DNA from 4 places in the Paenibacillus haidiansis genome. Region 2 is predicted to be linked to each of the others. Evidence: predicted binding sites of a transcription regulator. Region 2 holds the regulator's gene; each other region holds the start of a gene.
What was found. The regulator Rex, encoded in region 2, represses fermentation and respiration genes when NADH is low (regulators of the CRP and FNR family bind a similar motif). The targets are predictions, from matches to a motif close to TTGTGAAATATTTCACAA.
Positions count from the first base shown of each region.

Region 1: the regulator Rex is predicted to act here: its motif matches at 2,156-2,173, upstream of V3851_RS25695 (DUF438 domain-containing protein).
Region 3: the regulator Rex is predicted to act here: its motif matches at 1,917-1,934, upstream of V3851_RS23860 (DUF2249 domain-containing protein).
Region 4: the regulator Rex is predicted to act here: its motif matches at 1,932-1,949, upstream of ric (iron-sulfur cluster repair di-iron protein).

Region 1 is NZ_JAZHPZ010000024.1:29,124-33,313, reverse strand. It holds gene V3851_RS25700 (ROK family glucokinase) at 1-489, opposite strand, end outside; gene V3851_RS25695 (DUF438 domain-containing protein) at 718-1,980, opposite strand; gene V3851_RS25690 (response regulator transcription factor) at 2,274-2,954, shown strand; gene V3851_RS25685 (HAMP domain-containing sensor histidine kinase) at 2,951-4,190, shown strand, end outside.
Region 2 is NZ_JAZHPZ010000001.1:136,571-140,760, forward strand. It holds gene V3851_RS00595 (amidohydrolase) at 1-1,274, opposite strand, end outside; gene V3851_RS00600 (redox-sensing transcriptional repressor Rex) at 1,249-1,911, opposite strand; gene dinG (ATP-dependent DNA helicase DinG) at 1,987-4,190, opposite strand, start outside.
Region 3 is NZ_JAZHPZ010000019.1:47,077-51,266, forward strand. It holds gene V3851_RS23845 (helix-turn-helix domain-containing protein) at 1-88, opposite strand, end outside; gene V3851_RS23850 (hypothetical protein) at 78-401, opposite strand; gene V3851_RS23855 (helix-turn-helix domain-containing protein) at 626-1,081, shown strand; gene V3851_RS23860 (DUF2249 domain-containing protein) at 2,002-2,238, shown strand; gene V3851_RS23865 (hypothetical protein) at 2,259-2,618, shown strand; gene V3851_RS23870 (DUF2249 domain-containing protein) at 2,618-2,872, shown strand; gene V3851_RS23875 (YhcN/YlaJ family sporulation lipoprotein) at 3,018-3,620, shown strand; gene V3851_RS23880 (TIGR04053 family radical SAM/SPASM domain-containing protein) at 3,694-4,190, opposite strand, start outside.
Region 4 is NZ_JAZHPZ010000001.1:320,491-324,680, reverse strand. It holds gene V3851_RS01585 (sugar phosphate isomerase/epimerase family protein) at 1-609, shown strand, start outside; gene V3851_RS01580 (winged helix-turn-helix transcriptional regulator) at 877-1,194, shown strand; gene V3851_RS01575 (FAD-dependent oxidoreductase) at 1,255-1,824, shown strand; gene ric (iron-sulfur cluster repair di-iron protein) at 2,043-2,753, shown strand; gene nirB (nitrite reductase large subunit NirB) at 2,954-4,190, shown strand, end outside.

The sequences.
Region 1 (4,190 bases), on a different contig from region 2:
CTCGCCGGCCATGCCTGAAAAGCCCTGATAGATCTTGCCGTCGATAATAATGCCGCCGCCGACACCGGTTCCGAGCGTATAGCAGACGCAGTTGTCGACGCCTTTGCCCGCGCCGCCCCAGGCTTCGCCCAAGGCCGCCACGTTGGCGTCATTGTCTATTTTGACCGGCTTGCCGAGTCGCTGCTCCAGAATTTCACGGATATGAAAATCCTTCAAACCTACATTTGGCGCCAAAATAATAATGCCCTCGCGCACGTTCGTGAAGCCGGCGACACCGGCACCTACACCGGCAACTTGCTCCCACTCAAAAGGGGACTGCTCCACGATCAAACGAACATAGCGTTCGATGTTGTTGACGATCGTCTCGGCACCCTTCTCGGTTTCGGTGGGCCCTTCATAAGTATGAAGAAGCTGCCCTTCTTCATTGCAGATGCCGACTTTAATCGCCGTTCCGCCCAGGTCAACACCAATGTAGATTTTTTCAGACATTGTACAAGCCACCTTTTTTCTCATAATAATCGGATTATTCCTACGTACCAACTATAAGCGAACCTCCCGCTTCGGTCAAGCGAAGCGGGAGGGCGGAAATCCAGTAGGCACAAGGCCTCCCGGTAAGTGATAAAGATCATAAGTGCTGGTAATTTTCGTGCAAATTGGCGTTATTTAAAAACAATTCGCCCCGGCTCCCGCATCGGGGGAACCGGAGCGATCCTATTTTCAGGAGAGAATCCGCTTCTGGCCTTCGAGGGCCCGGATTGGAGCGATATTTTGCGTAAATTCCAGAGTACCGAGATACCGTCCGTCCTCATCGCGGACCGCAAAGTACCGGATATACACGAATTTGTCCTTGACCGGAATCCAGAAGTCCTCGCTGTCCTTTTTGCCGGATTTGAAGTCGGCCAGCAGCTGCTCTACGACATGGACGCTTTGCGGCGGGTGGCAATTCTGCACCGTGCGGCCGATGACCGCTTTGGTGCGGGCGAAGATCCGCTCCTTGCCGTGGGAGAAATAACGGACCACATCGTTCTCATCGATAAAGGTCAGATCGACGGGCAGATGGTTGAGAACCGTTTCAAGCTGTTCCACCGAGAGAATCCCGGTTTGGAACCGCACGTAGCCTTGCGGCGCCTGACCGCTCTCTTCCGTCCCGGCTTCCGCGCTCTCCGTGTCCGGGAGCGGCTCGCGCTTAGGAATCCACTCCGCCTCGGGAGCCGTCAGGCAGAAGCCGATCTCCTCGCTTTCGCGGGCGATTTTGACCCATTCGTCTTCGGTCAGCTTCTCCAGCGCCATCGGAAGCAAGATATTTTCCTCTTTGAAAATCATCGCGTTGACTTCCTGGATAATCCGCTCGATGTCGGTGCATAGGGTCTCCCGGTCTCCATCGTAGGATGTCAGCTTGGCTTTAACCTCCTTGATCATCGCTCGGATGCCGTCGTCGATGCCCCACATGACCTTGGTCGGCCCATAAATCCCGTACTTCTCCAAATAGGGGAAGAGCAGATTTTCCTTCCGGCTGTAGTGCTTGTCGAGATCCAGCAGCAGGCTCAAATCCTCCAGCAGCTTAAAGATCACGTCCTCGGAATCTTCCTTGCGGAATTTGTCCAGATGCAGCGAAAGCTTGAAATTGACCAGCCGTTCGATTTCGCGGTTCTCAAGCTTGAAGGTGTGCACCGGATGCCCGGGTTGTTCCTCCGCCCGGTCCGAACGGTGAATTTCCCCGATCGAGCCCTTAAAAATCTCCGTATGTACGGAGCAAAGCCGCTGCACCTCTTCGACCGGAATGCCTTCCTCCTCCATCAGCGCGTGCTCCATCGCGGAAATTTCCGCGACCGTGACATCGCCGACCGCTTCTTCAAAGCGCGCCTTCACTTCCTCCACGCTCTTGCCCTGGTGCAGCTCCTTGATGATCTCCTTCAGCAGCGCTTGGCGGCGCGATTGCTCCGGTACACTGTGCTCCCGGTTGTTGATAAGTTCGCTCATCATTCGCTCCCCTTTCATCATATTTCGGCAACCTCACCAATCCGCTTGGTTCGCAGGCCAGTTGCTTTGGCTCCGGCCTTTTCGTTTGCACTTTGCGATATATGCGATTTAAAATAACTAAAATTTAAGTGATAACTGTTCTCGCTTAGAAATTAGCATAGCGGGTTTTGCGAACTTGTGATTGTAATCACAAATTAAAAAATGTTGTCCGCGACAGTTTATTTTTCCTCACCAATTTGCCACAATAGAGTCGTTAAGCGCCCGAAGGCCGGAAAGGAAGAAGAATTCCAATGATGATATCAAATAAAAATATTTTGTATATCGAAGACGACCGGGAAATCGGAGCATGGGTGAATGCCGATTTAACCGAGCGGGGCTACACCGTTACCTGGCTTACCAGCGGGGAACGGGCCGTGGAGGAAGCCGCCTCGTGCCACCTTGCGATCCTGGACGTCATGCTGCCGGGACTCGACGGCTTCACCGTCGGGCAGCGGCTGAAAAAGCAGTACCCGGCACTCCCGATCCTGATGCTGTCCGCCCGGACCTCGATCGACGACAAACTGCAGGGGCTGCAGTTCGCCGACGACTACCTGACCAAGCCGTTCCATCCCGATGAGCTGGCGGCGCGGGTAGAAGTGCTGCTCCGGCGCAGCGGTACCGCCTCCCCCGAACCGCTGGAGCTTCGCCATTTGCTCGTTTACGAGCGGGAAAATTTGATCAAGGACCGGGAGAATGGAGAAGAGATTGTGCTGACCGGGAAGCAATTCCACATTTTCCAATACCTGCTGAGACATTTGGGGCAAATCATGACCAAGGAGCAAATCTATGAAGCCGTATGGGGAGAGCCCTATCTGGAAGGAGATAAAACCTTGATGGTCCATATCCGTCATTTGCGCGAAAAATTGGAGCGCGACCCCGCCAATCCGGAAATCATCGAGACGATCCGCGGAATCGGGTACAGGGTGCGGGCATGAGAGAATCGCATGACCCCCGGAGGAAAAAATCCCGATTCCGCAATTCGCTGCTGTCGCGTTATATCATCATCATCTGCATCGCGCTCGTGCTCATCCCGCTGCTGATACCGTTGAGTTTGTCCGCGTCATGGCTCGTGTCCCGGCTGGTGTTCCCCGCAACACCCAACGAGGTTACGCCGGCTCTTCCGTACTACGGCTCCGGCATGACTCTTGAAGAAATGTGGCACAATGAGGCCTTGTCGCTGAACGGAAAATCAGCGGAAGAGATCGATACCAGGCTGAAGGAATTGAAGGCGAAATACCCCGAGGCTGCGATGTTTTGGGTCGACGCGGAAGGCACGACACATGTGCGGCTGCCGGAGCGAAGCGATATTCCGTCCAAGTGGACGCCGGAGGACGCCGTCGATTACATGAAAAAGGCCGTGAGCGGCGAGCCGTTTACCGTTGTCGCTTTTATCGGCGGAGACGAGGAATCGACCGGACAAGGGTTTATGTCGTTTGAACTTTCCCGCGAATATATGAAGCATTCGACGGGAGGCTCCGGGAGAGACACCCGGTTCTACGGCTTCTTTATGTTTTTGATGTTCGCCTTCTTCATTCTGCTGTCCTATTTGTTCTTCCGCGATATCCGCAAGCGGCTGCTCCGTTTGGAATCCGCCATGACCTGGACGGGGCCGAACGGGCTGCCGGTCAAAATTCCGATGGGCCGCCCGGATGAGATCGGCCGCCTGGAGCAAGCCTTCAATCATATGATTGACGAGCTGGATTACAGCCGGCGCCGCGAGCATGAAGAAGAGGAGTTGCGCAAAAATTTGATCGGTAATTTATCGCATGATTTGCGGACGCCGCTGACCGTTCTTGGCGGTCAGCTGTATTCGTTCCGCAAGGAGCCGTTGTCCGAGCAAGGGCGGCAGTCCCTGGCCCTGATGGAGAGCAAAATCGAGGATCTCGGCGGGCTGATCGACCATTTGCTCGACTACAATCTGCTCACGAGCGGACGGTACGCCTTGACGCTGGCCGAGCACGACGTTCTGCGCATTGTCCGGATGAGCGCGGCCGCCTGGTACCCTCTGTGGGAGAAGGCGGGCATCGAGGCCGACATCGAGCTGCCGGAGGAGGAACCGCTCATGTGGACGATCGACGAGCAGGGTTTCCGCCGCGTGCTCGACAACCTGTTCCAGAACCTCGTCCGCCACGCCGGTACAGGCGGCTACGTCGGTATCCGGTTGGAGCGGC
Region 2 (4,190 bases):
GCCTGCGCTTCGAACCGCACTTTCTCTTCGTCCAAGGTCAGGCATTCTCCGTGCTTGACGACCTGCTTGCCGTTCACCCAGACATGCTCTACATCCTTCGGACCGGCGGAGTAAACCGCATGCGAAATATAATCGGTCCGCGGCAGGAAATGAGCCTGCTCCGTATCCAGCGCGATGAAATCCGCCTTCATCCCGGCGGCGAGCTTGCCCGTATCGGACAGGAAGAGCGATTTAGCTCCGTATTCCGTGCCCATTCGGAGCGCTTCCGCTGCCGGAACGGCCGTAGGGTCGCCCGAAACTCCCTTATGGATCAGGGCCGCCAGGCGGATCTCTTCGAACATGTCGAGGTTATTGTTGCTGGCCGGACCGTCCGTGCCGAGCGAGACGGTGACCCCGGCCTTAAGCAGCTCGGGCACGCGCGCCACGCCGCTTGCCAGCTTGAGATTGCTGCCCGGATTATGGGACACGGCGACATGGTGATCCGCTAAAATCCCGATTTCCTCGTCGGTCAAATGCACGGCGTGCGCCAGCAGTGCCGGGCGGCTGAACAAGCCGAGATTGAGCAGATGCTGAACGGGACGAACGCCGTAATCGGCCACATTCTGCTCGACTTCGGCGCGCGTTTCCGACATATGCGTATGAAGCGGAAGATTCAGATCATGCGCCGCCTGTACGATTTTCTCGATATAATCCGGAGGACAGGTATAAGGCGCGTGCGGAGACATCATCGTCGTAATCCGCCCGTCCGCCTTGCCGTGCCAGTTCTTGGCGAAGGCCACCGCATCATCCAGCTTCTGCTGCTGCACATCCGGCGGACACAAACCGATCACGCCGCGCGTCAGCACGGCGCGGATGCCCGACTGCTCGACTACGGCTGCCACTTGATCCATATGGTCGTACATATCGAGGAACGTCGTCGTCCCGCCTTTCAGCATTTCCAGAACCGACAGTGCCGTGCCCCGGTACACGTCTTCTCCCGAAAATTTAGCTTCCATCGGCCACATTTTCTCCTGCAGCCACTGCTGCAGCACCATATCGTCGCCATAACCGCGAAGCAGGGACATCGCGGCATGGCCGTGGGTGTTGATCAGGCCCGGCAGAAACAGCAGGCCTTTGCCGTCGAACGTTTCGGCTCCTTCCGCTCCCACAGGCCGGTCTTCGCCGATATAGGCGATCGTGTCGCCTTCAATCAGCATATAGCCGCGAAGAACCGGGTTTTCCCGGTCAAGTACGGCAAAAGTTCCATCTTTAATCAGCCATTTTCGAGTCGTCATTGGTTGTTTCCTTTCCCCCATCCAAATAATACGCCAAGCTCATCAAATCGGTTGTGAAATCGGCCGCATGCACGCGCACTTCGGCCGGGGCCTTGATGATGATCGGAGCAAAATTGAGGATCGCCCCGATCCCCGCTTCGATAAGCTGGTCGGCCACGCGTTGTGCCTCTACGTCCGGTACCGTAATAATGCCGATACGGATATTTTTCTTCTTTACGGTTTCGATCAGCTCTTCGATCGGCTGAATCTCGATGTTGTTGATCATGGTGCCGATTTTGGCGGGCGATGAATCAAAAACGGCCACAATTTTCATATTGTCCTTGACGTAAGCATTGTAATTGGACAGCGCCTGACCGAGATTACCGGCACCGATCAAAGCGACGTTGATCTGCTGGTCCAAATTGAGAATTTGCCTGATCTTTTCGATCAGATAGGGCACATCGTAGCCGATCCCCTTGCGGCCGAAATCGCCGAAATACGCGAGATCCTTGCGGATTTGCGCCGGATTGAGATCCAGCTTCTGTCCCAGCTCCTGGGACGATACCGTCGGAACTTCACGGCGGCTCAATTCATTGAGAAACCGCAAATACACCGGCAATCTGCGTACTACAGCATCCGAAATTTTTTCCGTTTTCATTGGTTATCCCCCTATTTGGCGCGATTTGAACAACAATTACCGCTCTTATTCATCACTCTTTATAAATCTCGCTCTTTATACATCCAGCCATTCCGAAATGCGAGGAACCATCTGCCCAAGCGGCATATGCTCCATCTTCGGTCCAGGCAAAGAATATAAAAAATACTTTCCGTAGTAAGATTCCAAGATGCGCGTATCGTAAACGACCACGATCCCGCGGTCCTGCGAGGACCGGACCAGCCGTCCGAAGCCTTGCTTGAACCGGATCACGGCCTGAGGAACCGACAGCTTCATAAACGGATTCTTCTTCTCCTGCTGCAGCCGTTCGCTCTTGGCCTCAACGAGCGGATGGTTGGGCGGTTGAAACGGCAGCCGGACGATGGCGAGACTGGTCAACGCTTCTCCAGGGATGTCCACTCCTTCCCAAAAGCTGTTGGTTCCCAGCAGCACGGAGGCGTTCTGTCCCTGAAAGCGCCGGGTCAGCTTGGTCCGGCTTCCGCTGTCCATGCCTTGCCCGATCACGGTAATTCCCTGCTCCGCCAAGAGCTCCTTGAGCGGATCGTATACCTGCCTTAGCATCCGGTAGGAAGTGAACAACACCAGCATGCGGCCTTTCGTGACGACCGCCGTATCGGCCAGCGATTGCACCAGCGTACGCACAAAATGATCGTCGCCCACGCTGCCCTTCACGCTGGGGAAGTCACGCGGGATGACCACAAGCGCCTGTTCGCGGTAATTGAACGGCGAGGGAAGCATCGCCGTAAGCAGCCGCTCCTGTTCCGCCGCTTCCCCGAGCCCAAGCTGGTCGATCATATATTGAAACGATTTATCCACCGACAGCGTAGCCGAAGTCATGACCACGCTTTTCTTCTTATCGAAGAAAAATCCTTTCAGCTGCGTGCTCACATCGATCGGAACCGCAAACAATTGCAGAGATTTGCTGCGATAGGTGCCGTTTCCTTCGAGCCAGTAGACCGTATTGGCATCGTCCATCTTCATGAAGAACCGCAGGGCGTCGCGCTCGCCGGCCAGATCCTTGAACAGGCCGCTGATATCGGTGACTAAACTGTCGAATCCGTAATCGTTGTCGTCGTCCTTCAGCTCGGCAAGCAGACGCTCCCCTTTGCGGATCGTATCGGAAAGCGTGGTATAGATCTGATTCTCGATCGCGGAAAGCGCCTCCCAGACTTTCGGCTTCTTGTCCTGCAAGAGCCGGAGCACGAATTGTCCGGGGTCGCCGGGGGCCGCATCACTGCGTTCCGGCATGAGCGCAAACAATTGTTCCGCCAGCCGGTCCCAACAATCTTTCACATCGAGCAGCGAAGGATACAATCCGTCGATGACCGAGCACCATTCCGCCGATTTTTCGCCCTCCGCATGACCAAGCATCGTTCTCAGGTTCGGCAATTGTCCGGTCTTGCTGTCCTTAAACAGCCGGGTAAGCGTATGGACAACGGTGAAATATTTCATTTGCAAGCCGAGATGCTTGCCGGCGACCTCCTCCAAATGGTGCGCCTCGTCGATGACCAGGCGGTCGTAGCCCGGCAGGAGCTGATGCCCGGCCTGAATGTCCGTAAACAGCTTGGAATGGTTCGTAATGACCACGTCGGCCACCCCGGCTTCATGCTTGGCCTTATGGTAATAGCACTTGCGGAACCACGGGCAGGACCGGCCAAGGCAGGAATCGGATTCGCTAGCCACCGTTTCCCAGAAATCGCTGCCCCGGTTTCCCAGATTGAGTTCTTCGTCGTCCCCCGTCTCCGTCTGCGCCAGCCAGACGATCATTTGGGCCGCCGTTATCACCTCTTCTTTAGGTGTGGCAAAGTCCTTTCTATTCATTTTATGTTCAAATTTGCGCAAACACAAATAATGTTGTCTTCCTTTAAACACCGCGGCCGTAAACGGAAACGGCACGGCTTCCGTCAGCAGGGGGATATCCCGTTCCCGCAGCTGCTCCTGAAGGTTGATCGTATGCGTGCTGACCATAACCTTCTCGTCTTGCTTTACGCTATGATAAATGGCCGGCAGCAGGTACCCGAGCGATTTGCCGGTACCGGTCCCCGCCTCGATCAAGAGATGCTTGTCCTCGGCAAAGGCGCGATTCACTTCGCCCAGCATGAGGGTCTGAGCTTCGCGCTCTTCATATTCCGGCAGCTTGGCGCGCAAATTATCCTTTACCTGCTCCATAAACTGCTCGAAGGAAATGTCCCGCAGCGGATTGTCAAGCATGCCGCTTCTAGCCGGTTCAATATCCATCCAATCATCAACCCGAAGCGCAA
Region 3 (4,190 bases), on a different contig from region 2:
CCTCTGCTGCAAGCTGATATTGGGTTTTTCCAGTTTCGATTAACCTTTTCTTTATGATCACCCCGGTAGGCGTTAAATCACGTTTCATTGTTTGCACTTCCTTTCTGGTTGTCTGCTGCTACCATTCTAAATGCGATTTGTTTACCAGTTTCACGTGACGCTTCATTTCTTAATTGTCTTGTTGCAGCAATTTTTGCACTAATTTCAAGCGTGACTTTCCTCAGTTCGGAAATCAGTAATTTTTCGCGTTCCTCCAAAAACTCAATAAAAGATTCCATTGCTGCTTCGTGTGCAGTAGATACGATTAATTCCGCATCTGGAGCATTCATCTGAATATCCCCAAGAATTTTCTGAGCAATTCCCGTTACAAGCTCATGCTGCTCATGCAAGGATCTGGCCACATAAATCCTCCTCTCCACATAGAATTCCAATCAGAAGTAAATATTCAGTTTTCAAGGATCAGGTTGCCTTAAACCTGTTGTTAGATCATGATGTGTGGTAATATCTTGATAAGGTTTCCTATCTATCATTATTTTATTTCGGATATCCGAACTTGTCAATAAATTTAATTCTGAAATCAGATATTTACACTGAAATCCGAATTTCCCTGGGAGGATCAATTCATATGGGCACAATTGGTGAAAGGATAAAAGGCAAACGAAAAGAACTGAAGCTTACGCTAAAAGACATAAATAAATTGACTGGCATATCCACTGGAAATATGAGCGATCTTGAAAATGACAAATACGCTCCCTCTGTTGCAAATTTATTGCTCATCAGCAAAGCGCTCTCTGTTTCAATAGATTGGCTTGTGACAGGAAAAGAATATCAGATATCCGAACATGTTGTTCAGCCTACGACTCAAACTGCAAGTGGCGATTCAATTTCTCCTGCTGATCTGGAACTTTTAGCAAAATTTCATCAATTGACCGAAAAGGAACAAGTGAAGATTGAAGGAATGATAATGGGGATACTGATGGCGCGTGAGGATATACGTCAAACATCGGTCACGCAGAAGTCTTCTTCCTCGATGAATACAGAAAGACGAGAAGAAGGCGCAGCAAAAAGTGAGTCCGCCTAATTTTTTTGTATGCAATGATAGGTTTTCCTATCTTATGCTGAAGAATTGCTCTTACCTTAATCATTAACAAAAGATAGTTGTGAACCCGCGCAAATAAAGCAATTCCGCACAATTTGCCAGTCTGTACAAATTGAAGAATTGACCAACTATAAAGTCGCGTTTTTTGACTCTTACTTAGCCTCTATTTATTCGAAATAATGTGCAGTTCCTTGTCCCATTGAAACAATGCTAATTTTTATTTAATAAAAGTCCGAAAACCCGCGTCACAACTGCAATGGGACACTTTTTTGTGTGAATTGTTAAAATGTCACTTTGCTTGGATAAAGAAAATCCACTTTAAATTAGTGGTTTGTATTTTTTATAACGCAATAATATAAAGAGCTAAATCACCGAAAGTCCTTGATTTATTTAGGTTTCTTTGAACTAGGTAATCTTCGCGTTAATGAATTTAACAATGACTAACGCCCCGTTATAACGCGGCGACATTTTTTGAGTCATACATATTCTGGTCTAATGTGAACTGGACTCAAAAAAAGCGCGAATCCCTTATCCCGAAAGGGTTTCGCGCTTTTTTTCTTTCAAAATTCGAAAGTACGTGACCGTTTTTTTCTTCTCAAGATTACTGTCATAGTTTTTCTAATATTATCTCGTCTAATCCCTTATAGTATCGGCGTTTCCCGTGTTTTCCCGGTTCTTTTTTTGTCACTTACTATTTGTCAAATATCTTGAGAGTGTACACAAGGGAAGCGAAAACAACCCTTTCCTGTGACGGCCATCACTTCAACATTGACGGATTCACGAAGCCGGGAACCCTGATTCCATCAGTCCTTTTATTTTGTGACTAGTATCACAATCTTGGTTTCCTGCATTGATATAATGATCGCGAAAACTTAAATTTTTAATAACAGGAGGGCTTTAGTATGAGCCAGGACTTCAAAACAACGATCAATGCTACGGAATATCCGCCGCAATTAAAACATAAAACGATTTTTGCGGCATACAGCGCCTTGCAGCCGGGAGAAGCGATGCTGCTGGTAAACGATCATGATCCCGTACCGCTGCGCTTCCAATTTGAGGCCATGCATCCGGGACAGTTCACTTGGGAATATATCGAGCAAGGTCCTACAACATTCCAAGTCAAAATCGGCAAAAACTAACGGGCAGGGGGTAGTTGCCCATGGCAACCGTCACGGTGGTTGATGAGAAAACAATCAAAATCTCCGTCGATCTGGAAGACGCATTAAACATGATTGCGGAGGCGGAAAGCAATCTGGAGCGATACGCCGCTGAAATTTTGACGATCGCCGAAAAGATGCCGGAATTTCAATATACTTACTTCTGCTTCTATGCCTATGATACGGCGATGCTATTTGAGAAGATGCTGGGGATCGATCCGAAGCAATATTTATCCTTTTCTTTGGATGCTCCCGACTCGTTCTTCTATACGCTGTACGGCGGGATGAAAGGTCTTAGCGGCGTGGCCCGTCTGGCCAACACGCTGACGATGGAGTATGGCGGACAGGAGGTGAATGAATAATGGCTACGGAGAACCGTTCCGCGGATGGGATCGTGGAGCTCGACGTACGTCCGCAGCTTAGGGCCGGCGAGGAGCCTTTCAGCATTATCATGGAGACGTTTGACCGGTTGCAGCCGGGTGAAACCTTTGTATTGCACGCGATCATGAAACCGGCGCCGCTGATTCCTCTGCTTGAAGGCAAGGGATATCGTGCAGCTTGCGAACAGCTTGCGGACGATCACTGGAAAGTAACATTTGTGCCGAAAAATCAATAACTGTTATAAAGGCTTGTGTCTTAAGCGGCGCTCCGCTTAAGCACAGGCCTTTTTTATTGGAGATTTGGATGAATTATGAAACGGGGCAGCAGAATAACTTTTTGGGATTCAAGCAAAATAACGCAAAAAGGAGGTTTTTTGCATTATGAATTCCAAAAACTTTTTCCGGTTTATCATATTCGTCCTGCTGACCGCCTTGGTTTTTTCGCTCACGGCATGCAATACGAATCAAACGGCAAACCGTTCGGCGAAATCGTCCAAAACACAAAACGTGCAATCGAAAAGTACAAAGGCGAACAAGGCCAAATCCCAAAAATCGCAAGCGAAGCAACCTAAAGCGAATCAGGCCAAGTCCCCGGGCGCCAAACAAAGCGGGAAACAGACTTCGCATTTGTACAGCACACCTCCCATTAAGCGTAAGCCGCTGCCGATGCAAATTTCGGACAAGGTCACCAAAACGAACGGTGTGCAAAAGGCGACGGTGATCGTTCACAATAATGACATCGTGGTCGGACTGGACACCAAGGGCTCCAATCCCACGATTGTCGAAGAGAATGTCCGCCACCAAATCAAGGTCAATTATCCCCAATACGCGGTCCATGTGACCAGCGACCAAAAGCTGCATGCCAAGATCAAGAAATTGAATACCAAGATGAACGGAGCCAAACCCGTCAAAACGCTCACCAAAGACATTAAGACGGTCATTGCGGATATCGGAAAAACGGTGCGTGCGCCATTCAAAAAATAACCGGTGAAAATCAAAAATAACCTCATTAACGCCGCCCTATTAAATCGGCACTTAATGAGGTTATTCGCATCCGTTATTCTCTCAGCGCCTTCGGTATGTAGGCGCAGTACGGGTCGCTCTCCAGGTAATCGCCGGTTACCGCGTAAGCTCTTGCCCGGGAACCGCCGCAAAGCTGCTTGAATTCGCATGCCCCGCATTTGCCTTTCAGCAGCGATTTATCGCGCAGCTCCTGCAATATCGGAGAATTTCTATAAATATCCGCCAGCGAAGATGCTCTGACATTCCCGCATTTTACGGGGAGAAAACCGCTGGGATACACATCGCCGACATGACTGATGAAGACGAATCCGTCCCCGTCATTCACTCCTTTGGGCGAACGGCCCAGGAGGTCCTTGCGCTTGACCGGCGTCGGCGCCGCGCTCTCCGCGGCCTCCAGCTTCTTCTGCTGCAGGAAAACCCGCCGGTAATGAGGGGCTTCCGTCGCCTTGACTCCGTAAGGCATCTCCCGCTGCAGACGGGCCAGCCATTCCATCACGCGTTCGTGCTCTTCCGCCGATATCATGTCGCTCA
Region 4 (4,190 bases), 180 kb from region 2:
GCTAAATACCCCAATTGGCCTGTGGCGCCGTGGCCCAACGATTTTCAGGAAATTTTGGATTGGCAGTGGACGAACAAAGTAATCCCTTACTGGACCGAATGGGGCAAATACGCGGCCGATCATCATGTCAAAATCGGGCTGGAGCTGCACGGCGGTTTCTCCGTGCACACGCCGGCAACCCTGCTGCGCCTGCGCGAGGCCGCGGGAGAAGCGATCGGCGCCAATCTCGACCCGAGCCATATGTGGTGGCAGGGGATCGATCCGGTGCAAGCCATTTCCATCTTGGGCCGGGCGGGAGCAATCCATCATTTCCATGCCAAAGATACGACGATCGATCCGGTTAACGTCAATCGTTACGGAATTACGGACATGCAGCCGTACACGGCGATGCTGGACCGGGCTTGGCAGTTCCGTACGGTGGGCTTCGGCCATGATCTGAAAACTTGGGCCGATATCATCAGTGCGCTGCGCCTGCACGGCTATGATTACGTGGTAAGCATCGAGCACGAAGACGGTCTGATGTCGACGGAGGAAGGATTCACGAAGGCTGTCAAGAACCTGCAACAGGTTCTGATCGAGGATTCGGGCACGGAGATGTGGTGGGTATAAGTTGCCGCAATCCGAATATACTTAGCATTAGCGGCCGCCGTCCGGCGGCCGTTTTTCACTCTGTAAGCACTTACATATTTTGGACCGTCTTCAGTTTGAGTAGGGGTTTTTTCCTGGCGGGCGGATATTGTATAATCTAAAATAACATGGGCTGGCATAATCTAAGCGTGTTCATTCCTCCGGAAATATGCTATGATGTAATATACTAACTAATCGTAAGTTTAGCATCGTAAAATTTGTGTTCTTTTATTTATGAGGTGAATTCACATGGAAGAAAATCAGTTCGCGATGTGTCCCCGCTTCGAGTCGGCGTTCGTGATTCTGGGGAAGCGCTGGAACGGTCTGATCATCCGGACATTGATGAGCGGGCCCAAGCGTTTCAAGGATATTTCGAACGGGATTCCGGCAATGAGCGACAAGATGTTGTCCGAACGCATGAAGGACCTGGAGAATGAAGGGATCGTGGCCAGACATGTTTACCCGGAGACGCCCGTACGGATCGAATACGAACTGACGGAGAAGGGCAGGGCCCTAAGCCCGGTAATGAACGAGGTGCAATGCTGGGCTGAGCAGTGGATTAAGTGAAGGGCGTGCCGTTTTCCCGTGGCGGAAGCGGCACGAATTATAATGAAAGTGGGTGTACTTGTGGCTGAGGTAATCGTAATCGGAGCGGGCCCTGCGGGAGCAAGCGCGGCATTGTTTCTGGCTAAAGCGGGGAAGGAAACCCTGGTGCTGGACAGCAATACCAGTATGACGAAGCGGGCTTGGATTGAAAACCATTATGGGGCAAAAGACATTTCCGGGCCGGATCTTTTGAAAATCGGTCGGGAGCAGGCCCAGAAGTTCGGAGCCAAATTTATCGAAGAGAAAGTCACGGTCGTGGATACGAACGGTGGATCAAGAGTCACGGTAAAAACGGAATCCGGCCGCAGCTACGAGGCTTCGCATGTGATTTTGGCAACCGGAGCCCTCACGGATCTCGCGGGTGCGATCGGGCTTGAGCTGAAGGAAGGCAGAGAGCCGAGAATCAAGACCGTCATCGCGACGGACGGTAACGGACGCACCAGCAATCCCCGCATTTGGGCCGCAGGCACGGTCGCCGGCGTAAGCGTTCACACGATTATAACGGCGGGGGACGGGGCCAAAGTGGCGATTGAACTCATCAGTGAATTGAACGGAGACCGTTATGTGGATCATGACGTATTGAAGGCTTAGTATCATTTAAATCGGAATCTCTAAGGGCTGCCGGAAGTAGTGAGACTACGGAAGGCGGCCCTTTTTGTGCTCCGTGCACATGCACTGCGCTAAAATCGACAAAAAGCTTGTGACTGGAATCACAAGCTTCATTTTCAGGGTGCGATAGGCTAAATTTAGTATTTTGAAATGGAGTTCTTTTAGGATCAAAGTTTAATTGCGTTAGGAGGGGAACAGGTATGACTGAGCGCAAACGGCAATTTGACAAGGAAGACTTAGTCCGCGATATCGTGCTGGGGTTCCCGAAATCGGCGGATTATTTCCGTCGCCGCAAAATCGATTTTTGCTGTGGGGGCAACCGCTCTCTTCAGGCGGCCGCAGCGGAAAGAGGGATCGAGGCCGAGGAACTGGTCGCCGATTTGACGGAACTCGCGGCGGCTCATCCGCAAGCGGAAGAAAGGGATGCATGGGAGGAAGCGGATTCCCGGTCCTTGATCGAGCACATCGTCAATAAGCATCATGCGTTTTTGCGGGAAGAATTGCCTGAGCTGCAAAAGAGCGTGACGAAGGTCGCGCGCGTTCACGGCGAACATGATCCTCATTTGCTTGAAGTGCAGCAATTGTACGGACAGCTTCGCGACGAATTGCTGGAGCATACCGCCAAGGAAGAGGCGGAAGTGTTTCCGAAGATGATCAACTGGGAGCTTGGTCAAGAGGAAGAGGTTCTCGGCAAACTGCGGTCCGCGATCGACGAGCTGGAGGATGAGCATGAGGGAGCGGGGCGGATTCTCAAAAGGCTGCGGGATATTACCGGGGATTATCAACCGCCGGCTCACGCCTGCACGACTTACCGGACGACCTACGCCCGGCTGGAAGAGCTGGAAGGGATGACATTTACGCATATTCACCTGGAAAATAATATTCTTTTTCCGCGCTACTCGGAAGTCTGAATCATAGATTTACAGCCTTCTCTGTTTTTCCTTGTGGAAAACAGAGAAAAATTTGAACAAATATGTGATAAGTTTCACATTTAGTGTGAAATAAATCACAATTTAATTAGAATTTTAAATATATAATTTTGGTATGAAGTTGGAAACCGATTAAAGCAGAAGTCATGGAGCAAACGGATATTGAAGGAGGCAATTCTGAGATGGAAACAGCCAAAGAGAAGCTGGTCGTCATCGGCAACGGGATGGCAGGGATCAGCACCGTAGAGCAAATTTTGAAATTAACGACCAAATTCGACATTACCGTGTTCGGGAGCGAGCCGCATCCCAATTATAACCGGATCATGCTTTCCTATGTTCTGGAAGGCAGCAAAACGCTGGACGATATTGTGCTCAATGATTTGAACTGGTACAAGGATAACGGAATTACCCTGCATACGGGAACGACCGTCGCCAAGATCGACGAAAGCCGCAAAGAGGTAGTTGCTGCGGACGGCCTGCGGGTGCCTTACGACAAGGTGCTGATCGCCACGGGCTCGAATTCGTTTATTCTGCCGATTCCGGGCGCGGATAAGGAAGGCGTCGTCGGCTTCCGCGATATTGCGGACTGCAATCAGATGCTGGAAGCGGCCAAAACGTACCGGACCGCCGCTGTCATCGGCGGAGGCCTGCTCGGGCTGGAAGCGGCCAAAGGGCTTGTTCAGCTCGGCATGGACGTGACGGTCGTCCACCTTATGGAAGATTTGATGGAGCGCCAGCTTGATCATCAGGCGGCCTCGATGCTGAAGGCCGAGCTGGAACGCCAGGGCATCAAATTCAAAATGGGCGCGCAAACCGTCGAACTGCTCGGCGACAAGCGGGTCAGCGGCCTCCGGTTTGCCGACGACACGGTGCTGGATGCCGAATTCGTTGTCATGGCGGTGGGTATCAAGCCGAATGTGGCGGTGGCCAAGGAGAGCGGAATTGAAGTCGGCCGGGGGATTGTAGTCAACGACTACCTGCAAACCTCGATGGAAAATGTGTACTCGGTCGGCGAATGCACCGAGCACCGCGGCGTCTGCTACGGCCTTGTAGCCCCGCTGTTCGAGCAGGGCATGGTGCTGGCGAAGCATATCAGCGGCATTGACACCGCGCCTTATGAAGGCTCGGTCGTATCGACCAAGCTGAAAATTTCCGGAGTCGACGTGTTCTCGACCGGCGAGTTTATCGACGGGCCGGAGCATACGGTGATCGCAAACAAGGACGATTGGAAGCGGACCTACAAAAAAATACTGCTCAAGGACGGCGTCATGGTCGGTGCCGTACTGTTCGGCGATATTACGGACTCGGCGGAACTGCAAAAGCTGATCAAGCAAAAAACGGTCATGACCGACGAGTTGTACGCTTCGCTCATGGGCACCGGCTGCTGCGGCGGGGGCAAAAAGAGCACCTCGGTCGAAA